One region of the Kribbella koreensis genome, then DNA from elsewhere that is predicted to be linked to it. Evidence: predicted binding sites of a transcription regulator. Region 1 holds the regulator's gene; the other holds the start of a gene.
The links. Region 1 encodes HrcA, which represses chaperone genes, less so after heat shock. Its sites were predicted from a motif close to TTGGCACTCGNNNNNNNCGAGTGCCAA; they were not measured.

Region 1 (4,393 bases):
GGATCCGCTCGCCCGGACCGATCCGGCGTACGACGGCCGCATGACGCCCTTCGGCCCCGTCCAGTACCAGCTCGGGGCCGTCGAGGTCAGGCAGGTAGAAGACCGCGAGTCCCATCGCCCGGCAGCCTAAGTCGTTTTCAATGCGCACCGAAGGCGTCGCGCAGGCGCCCGAAGACACCCTTGTGCGCCGCCTGGACATGACCGACCGGCCGCTCCTCGCCCCGCGCGGCGGCGATCTGCTGCAGCAACGCCTTCTGCGCGTCGTCCAGCTTGGTCGGCGTCTCGACGATCACCTGCACGATCAGGTCACCGCGACCCGCGTGCCGCAACCGCGGTACACCGCGAGCGGTCAGCGTCATCGCCGTCCCCGACTGCGTCCCCGCCCGGATCTCGAGCGGCGTCGTCTCGCCCTCGAGCGTCGGCAGGTCGATCGTCGTACCGAGCGCCGCCGCCGTCATCGGCAGGGTCACCGTGCAGTGCAGGTCGTCACCGCTGCGGGTGAAGATCTCGTGCGGCTCGACCTCGATCTCGACGTACAGGTCGCCGGCCGGGCCACCGCCCGGGCCGACCTCGCCCTGGCCGGTCAGCTGGACCCGGGTGCCGCTGTCGACGCCACCGGGGATCTTGACCGTGACGGTACGCCGGGAGCGCACCCGCCCGTCGCCGGCGCACTCGACACACGGGTTCGGGATGGTGGTGCCGAAGCCGCGGCAGTTCGGGCACGGACGCATCGTCCGGACCTCGCCGAGGAACGAGCGCTGCGTGTGCGTGACCTCGCCCCGGCCGTGGCAGATCTCGCAGGTGACCGGCTCGGAGCCGACCTGGGCGCCGGAGCCGGAACAGGTCGGGCAGAGCACCGCGGTGTCGACCTTCAGCTCGCGGGTCGTCCCGAAGGCCGCCTCGGCGAGGTCGATCCGCAGCGGGATCAGCGCGTCCTGGCCCCGCCGGGTGCGTGGCCGCGGCCCGCGGGTCGCCCCGCCGGTCTGGCCGAAGAAGGCGTCCATGATGTCGGTGAAGGTGAACGCCTGGCCGAAGCCGGCGCCGCCCGCGCCCGGACCGCTCGCGAACGGGTCACCACCGAGATCGTGGACCTGCTTCTTCTGCGGGTCGCTGAGCACCTGGAAGGCGCGGCCGATCTCCTGGAACTTGTGGTGCGCGTCCTCGGAGTCGTTCACGTCCGGGTGGTACTGGCGGGCCAGCTTGCGGTAGGCCTTCTTGATCTCGTCCTGTGTCGCGTCGCGACTGACGCCCAGGACGGCGTAGTAATCGGTGCTCATACTCCAAGCCACTTGGTAGGCAGTGTGTGGTGGTGGTTCACGAGTCGGCCAGGATCTGGCTGACGTAGCGCGCGACGGCGCGGACAGCGCCCATCGTGCTCGGATAGTCCATGTGGGTCGGGCCGACGATGCCGAGGGTGGCCAGCGCCTCCGACTTGGAGCCGTAGCCGGTGGCGACGACCGAGGTGGTGGCAAGTCCTTCGTACGGGTTCTCGTGGCCGATCCGGACCGTCAGCGTCTGCGGGTTGGTGGCCTCGCCGAGCAGCTTGAGCAGGATCACGTGCTCCTCGAGCGCCTCCAGCACCGGCTTCACGTTGCGCTCGAAGTCGTCGCCGTAGCGGGTCAGGTTGGCCGCGCCGCCGACCGCGATCCGCTGCTCGCCCTCGACCGTGAAGGCCTCCAGCAAGCTCGTCACGATGGCGGCCACCAGCGGCCGGTTCGGCGGTGCGAAGGTCTCGGTGACGCTCTCCAGCGAGGTGGCCGCGTCGGTCAGCCGCTGGCCGGTCAGCGCCGTGTTCAGCCGGGAGCGCAGGTCGGCGATCAGTTGCTCGTCGACGTCGTCGTGGGTCTCCACGATCCGCTGCTCGACCCGGCCGGTGCTGGTGATCAGCACCAGCAACAGCCGTCGCGGCGTCATCGTGACCACCTCGACGTGCCGCACGCTCGACCGGCTCAGCGTCGGGTACTGCACGATGGCGACCTGCCGGGTGATCTGCGCCAGCAGCCGGACGGTACGCCGTACTACGTCGTCCAGGTCGACCGCGCCGACCAGGAAGGACGAGATCGCCTTCTTCTCGGCCGGCGACAGCGTCTTGACGGTGCTCAGCTTGTCGACGAACAGCCGGTAGCCGGCGTCGGTCGGGATCCGGCCGGCGCTGGTGTGCGGCTGGGTGATGTACCCCTCCTCCTCCAGCGCGGCCATGTCGTTGCGGACCGTGGCCGGGGAGACGCCGAGGTTGTGCCGGTCGACCAGGGTCTTCGAGCCGACCGGCTCATGGGTGGCCACGTAGTCCTCGACGATGGCCCGGAGCACGTCCAGTTTGCGTTCGTCCAGCACGCGCACCACCCCTCTCACGTCGGCCCCTCGGGCTGGCACTCCCGAGTTTCGAGTGCCAGTCTACCGAGCCCGCACGACACCTACCGACGCGTAACGGCGTGGGCCGTGTCTCAGGCTAATTCCGGGGATGCCCCCAAAGGTACGGCGGCAGGCCGCTGGACCGTACTCGCCACGTCCACCGACTGGTCCTGAGCCGCAGACTCGAGCAGCGACTCCATCACATCGAGCACGTGATATGCCAGCGCTCCATCGGCCCGGTGCGGCTCGTTGTTGCGCAGCGCGCGAGCCATGTCGGCCACACCGACGCCGCGGCCGGCACCGGCGTACCCACCGGCTACAGGGAGTTGCGTCCAGTCACGGTTGGTCGCAGTGGCAATCTCCACCGTGCCGTCGAAGCCATTCGGGTCCGGGACGGACAGGCTGCCCTCGGTGCCGTAGATCTCGATCCGCGGGAGCCGTGCGGCCCACACGTCGAAGCTCATCAGCACAGTGGTGAGCGCACCCGACTCGTGCTCCAGTACGCCGGTCACGTGCGTCGGTACGTCGACAGGGAACGTCTCCCCCGCCCGCGGCCCGGTGTGGACCTTCCGCTGCTCCTGCGAGCGCCCAGCCCGACCAGTGACCCGCTTCACCGGTCCAAGCAGCGTGACGAGACTGGTGATGTAGTACGGACCCATGTCGAGCAGCGGGCCGCCACCCTGTTGGTAGTAGAACTCGGGGGCTGGATGCCACAGCTCATGCCCGGGCGTAACGAAGTAGGCCGACGCTGCCGTCGGTACGCCGATGTCGCCGCGGTCGAGCGCGACGCGGGCAGTCTGCGTGCCGGTGCCGAGCACGGTGTCGGGCGCGCAGCCGATGCGGAGGTTGTTGGCGGCCGCGAGCTTGAGCAGCGGCTCTGCCTCGGCACGGTCGACAGCCAGCGGCTTCTCGCCGTACACGTGCTTGCCGGCCTGCAGCGCCGCCTGGTGGACCGGTGCGTGCGCGGCCGGGATGGTCAGGTTGAGGACGATGTCGACGTCGGGGTCTGCGAACAGGTCCTCGGACGTCAGGGCCCGGACGCCCGGATTCTGGTCGGCGATCGCTTGCGCCCTGGAGAGGTCGAGATCGGCGACGGCGACCACCTGGACGCCGGGGAGCTTGGCGAGGTGCTCGAGGTACGTACCGCTGATGACACCGGTGCCGACGATGCCGACGTTGGTCACTTGCTCGCCCACAGCAGGCCCCTCTCGATGATGGTGCGGACCTCTGGCGTGTCGAGGTCGGCGACGGAGTGGCCCGGCGTACAGACGAAGACCTTGCCGTCGCCCCAGGTGCGGGTCCAGACGGCCGGCATCGTCGCGCCTTCGATCCACGGGAAGTCCGGGTGCGCGCGGAAGGTGGTCGTGGCGAGCACGTTGTTGGTGGGGTCGGCGTGCACGTAGTACTGCTCGGTGCGGAGGTCGAAATGCGTCAGACCCTCGACGATCGGATCGTCGGAGACGATCTCGATCCGGTGGTCGACGGCGCCGCCGGGGTGGGAGACGAACTGGCCGCCGGTGATGAAGCTGTAGTCGGTGTTGCTGCGGAACGAGTCGATGATGCCGCCGTGCCAGCCGGCCAGACCGGTACCGGCGCGGACCGCCGCCTCCAGGCCCTTGACCTGCTCGGCGGTGATCTCGCTCATGGTGATGCACTGCAGCACCAGGTCGACGCCGGCCAGGTCGAGGTAGCTCTCGGTGGTGTCCGAGACCGTCACCTCGAAGTCGTTCTCCTTCAGGAAGGGGATGAACAGCTCGGTCGCCTCGACCGGGACATGCCCTTCCCAGCCACCCCGGACCACCAGTGCCCGTCGTGTCGTCACGCCGCCACCCTTCGATTTCTTCATCGGTGTAGAGATCGGATGAATCGGTTCAGCTCTGCGACCTTAGGCGGCCGATCGGGGGCCTTCAACCCCCGTCCCGGCGGGTGGATACCACTAGAGTCGGCGGCTATGGGATGGAAGTTCTGGAAGCGCGAGCCGAACCCGATGGATCCGCAGCAGTTGCTGAACCAGGCGCACGCGGCAGGTCCGCTGCAGGAC
Region 2 (4,393 bases), on a different contig from region 1:
TGGGCGACGACGGCGCAGGAGGTCGCGTTGCTGACCGGGCGGGACGAGTACCCGTTCCCGGCCGACATCCTGACCAGCTGGCGCGCGATCGCCGACGACATCCGGGCCTACCTGTACTTCGATGGCGAAACCCCGGTCGCGTACGGCGAACTCTGGCTCGACGACGAAGAAGACGAAGTCGAGCTGGCCCGCCTCATCGTCGACCCGGCGCTGCGCGGCAAGGGCGTCGGCACCGACTTCGTCCGCGCTCTCCTGGAACCGGCCCGGTCCGCCGGCTACGCCGAAATCTTCCTCCGCGTCCGCCCCGACAACACCCAAGCCATCCGCGCCTACCTCCGAGCCGGCTTCCAGCCCGTCCCCGACGACATAGCCGCCGAATGGAACAAGCCCCAACCCATCAACTACACCTGGCTCCAATACCCCACGACTGACGAACCCGCCGGAGCCAACCGCCCCGCCGTGGCCAACTGACCTGCCGTGGCCAACTGACCTGCCGTGGCCAACTGACCCGCCGGAGCCGATTGACCCGCCGTGGCCAGCTGCCCTGCCGGAGCCGATGACCCGCCGGATCCGACCGGACTGCCGGAGCCGACCGGGCTGCGGGTCCGCGGCCGCCGGTCCGGTCGACTGCGTTGTACTGCGAGGACACAGCCGACCGGACCTTCATGACCTCGGTCAGTTCAGCGGACGGGCCCGCAGAGCGTCGCGGATCTCGACCAGCAGCTCCTGGTCCATGGTCAACGGCTCCGGCTCCTCCTCGGGCGTGCCGGCCTTGGCCGCGCGACGGTCCTGGATCTTCTTCATCGGGACGACCAGGACGAAGTACACGACGAGCGCGGTCAGGAAGAAGACGACGAAGGCGTTGATGATCGCGCCGATGTCGACCTTCGAGGCGGCGTTGCCGTCGACGATGTGAAAGGCCAGTCCGTTCACGTTGCTGCCGCCGAGTGAGGCGATCAGTGGCGACACGAGGTTGTCGACCACTGTCTTCACCACGGTGGCGAACGCGGTGCCGATCACGACCGCGATGGCGAGGTCGAGGACGTTGCCCCGCATAAGGAATTTCTTGAAGCCGTCGATCATTGTGCAGTGCCTCCACGATGCGGGGCCCGGGCGGACCCTCGGCTGGGTACCCGCAAAACGTAGGACTCCACTCGCTGGATCGCGAGCAACCGCGCCGCACCGCCACTGATCGCCACCGCCCGTGTCCGATAAGTGACCAGTCGATGGATCAGCTGGTGTCGGGCGTCAGTGCGAAGCTGATCCGTGCATTCGCCGTCGCTTGCGCGATCCGGCCGATCACGTCCCGCCCGGCCGCGATCACGACCAGCGCCCCCGAGGTCCCGGTTGACGACGGACGCGCCGCGGGCAATGCGATCACCCGCACGGCGCCAGCCAGGGGAGTCGCGGCATCGGCCGGAGTGCTCGTCGCGGCGTACAGGTCGATCCGGTCGCCGACCTGGAGCAGCGTGGTCAGGTCCGCGTCGTCGATTCGGACGGGATAGGCCAGTTGCCCGGCGGGGAGTGACGCAGGACTCAGAAACCGCGCGTCGGTGAGTGGCTCGCCGGAGCGCACCGGTCCCGCGAGGACACGTCGGGCGACGTCGCTGCCCGGCTGCAGGGCGCCGGCGGGCACGACGGCGACAGGGAGTCGCAGCGTTCGAAGGTCGCGCGCCGTCGGCGGCGAGCCACCGGCCAGGTCTCTGGCGGCGGCCAGGACGGCGACCGTCGGTGGTGGTGGCGGGGAAAGGGCGGCCATGCCGCAGTACACGGCTGCCGCCGCGGACACCCCGGCCAGCAGGCGGCGGTGCCGGCGAACGGCTTTCAGCAGGTCACGAAGAAGAAGTCGGCTCATGCCAGGGAAGGTACGAGCCTAAGAAGCCCGTTCTTCCGTTGTCCACAAAGGAAGTTCAGGCGGCGCTGGTGTTGCTGCTCGACGACGACCCGGACGAACCCGACGAGCCGGAAGAAGACGACGACGAACCCTTGGACGAGTCCGAGGACGACGCCTTCGATCCGTTGGACGACGACTCCGACGACGAAGACGAGGACGACTCGCTCTTGGCCGGCAGCGTGCTGGTCCCCGACGAGCGGCTGTCGTTGCGGTAGAAACCGGAGCCCTTGAACACGACACCCACGGCGTTGAACACCTTGCGCAGGGTCCCTTGGCACTCGGGGCAGACCGTCAGGGCGTCGTCGGTGAAGCTCTGGCGGACCTCGAGCGAGTTACCACACTCGGTGCACTGGTACTGGTACGTCGGCACGTGATTCCCCTTCAGGCCGCTGGCACTCCTACTACTCGACTGCTAATAATGCGTTACGGGCCCGAAGTATTCCAACTTCTGCCCGGGATCGGCGGTCTAGACCGCTCTGTGTCCACAGGTTTCGGGGAGCGGCATTTGGGGTGCGGGGCCGGATTCTCTAAGTTTGGTCCGTGCGTCGCCTGCTGCGTGTCATCATCCTGTCCGGAATCGTGTTCGCCACCTTGCTCCTGGTGGTGGCCGGGACCGGCGTCTTCGTCGTCCGCCACTCCTTCCCCGGCTACGACGGGACGGTGGAGCTGACCGGACTCGACGCGGACGTGGAGGTGGTCCGCGACGGCAACGGCATCCCGCAGATCTATGCCGACAAGCCGGGTGATCTGTTCGCCGCTCAGGGTTACATACACGCCCAGGACCGGTTCTTCGAGATGGACTTCCGCCGGCACGTGACGTCCGGCCGGCTGGCCGAGCTGTTCGGCAAGAAGGCGCTGGAGACGGACAAGTTCGTCCGCACGCTCGGCTGGCGACGGGTCGCGGAGAAAGAGCTCGCCCTGCTCACGCCGACCACCCGGCAGTACCTGGACGACTACGCCCGCGGCGTCAACGCCTACCTCGACACCCACGAGGGCTCCGCCCTCAGCCTCGAGTACGCCGTACTGTCGCTGAAGGACCCGACCGGCCCCGACTATCACCCGGAGCCCTGGACCGCGGCCGACTCGCTGGCCTGGCTGAAGGCGATGGCGTGGGACCTCGGCGGCAACATGGACGACGAGATCACCCGCACCAAGCTCGCGGCGAAGTACCCGGTCGCCAACATCGCCAGCCTCTACCCGGACTACCCCTTCGATCGCAACGAGCCGATCATCGCGACGGCCGCGGTGACCAAGGGCGGCGCGTTCACCACCTCCGAGCAGGCCCCGGCGCCGCAACGCGGCATGCTGACCGAGGACCTGCTCAAGTCGCTCGACACCATCGACAAGGTGGCCAAGGGCCTGCCCGACCTGATCGGCCGCGGCGACGGCATCGGTTCGAACTCCTGGGTCGTCTCCGGTGAGCACACGACCACCGGTAAGCCGCTGCTGGCCAACGACCCGCACCTCGGCGCGACGATGCCGGGCATCTGGACCCAGATCGGCCTGCACTGCAACAACGTCAACACGCAGTGCCCGTACGACGTGTCCGGGTTCAGCTTCTCCGGCCTGCCCGGCGTGGTGATCGGCCACAACGCCTCGATCTCGTGGGGCTTCACAAACCTCGACCCCGACGTGATGGATCTGTACCTGGAGAAGTTCGCCGGGCCGAACGCGGTGATGTACGACAACAAGCGCACCGGCCTGGCCCGGCGCGAGGAGAAGTTCAAGGTCGCCGGCCAGGACAAGGAAGAGACGATCATCGTCCGGGAGTCCCGGCACGGCCCGATCATCTCCGACGTCGGCGACGACGAGCGCGAGGCCGGCGAGCTGTCGGCGAAGAAGCTGAAGAGCCCCGAGGCGTTCGGCGTCGCCCTGCAATGGACCGCGCTGACCCCGGGCCGGACCGCCGACGCCCTGTTCGCGATCAACCGGGCCCAGAACTGGACCCAGTTCCGGGCCGCCGCCTCGATCTTCGAGGTCCCGTCCCAGAACCTCGTGTACGCCGACCGCGAGGGCCACATCGGCTACCAGGCGCCCGGCCGGGTCCCGATCCGCAACGCCGGGTTCGGCGACTGGCCGGTGCCGGGCTGGGACTCGCGCTACCACTGGAAGGGCTACATCCCGTTCGACGCGATGCCGACCGAGGCCGACCCCGTCGACGGCGTGATCGTGACGGCGAACCAGGCGGTCGTGCCGGAGACGTACCCGTACCACCTGACCGACGACTGGGACTACGGCTACCGCGCGCAACAGATCCTCGAGCGGGTCCGGGCCGCGGGCAAGCTCGACGCGAACGCGATGGCCTCGATCCAGCTCGACACCAAGAACCGCAACGCCGAGCAGTTGATGCCGTACCTGCTGCACGTCCAGATCAACGACGAGTTCGACCGGCAGGGCCAGGACACGCTTCGGAACTGGGACTTCACCCAGCCGGCCGACTCCGCGCCCGCGGCGTACTTCAACGTCGTCTGGCGCAACTTGCTCCAGCTCACCTTTCAC

Region 2: ABD116_RS22830 (FmdB family zinc ribbon protein) is a predicted target of HrcA. The motif match lies at 2,284-2,310, and genes of this name have one in related genera.

Annotation. Positions count from the first base shown of each region.
Region 1 is NZ_BAAAHK010000027.1:26,140-30,532, forward strand. It holds gene ABD116_RS41015 (16S rRNA (uracil(1498)-N(3))-methyltransferase) at 1-115, opposite strand, end outside; gene dnaJ (molecular chaperone DnaJ) at 138-1,277, opposite strand; gene hrcA (heat-inducible transcriptional repressor HrcA) at 1,315-2,334, opposite strand; gene ABD116_RS41030 (Gfo/Idh/MocA family protein) at 2,445-3,548, opposite strand; gene ABD116_RS41035 (ThuA domain-containing protein) at 3,533-4,174, opposite strand; gene ABD116_RS41040 (EF-Tu/IF-2/RF-3 family GTPase) at 4,304-4,393, shown strand, end outside.
Region 2 is NZ_BAAAHK010000011.1:179,733-184,125, reverse strand. It holds gene ABD116_RS22845 (GNAT family N-acetyltransferase) at 1-471, shown strand, start outside; gene mscL (large conductance mechanosensitive channel protein MscL) at 676-1,083, opposite strand; gene ABD116_RS22835 (SAF domain-containing protein) at 1,232-1,855, opposite strand; gene ABD116_RS22830 (FmdB family zinc ribbon protein) at 1,911-2,264, opposite strand; gene ABD116_RS22825 (penicillin acylase family protein) at 2,435-4,393, shown strand, end outside.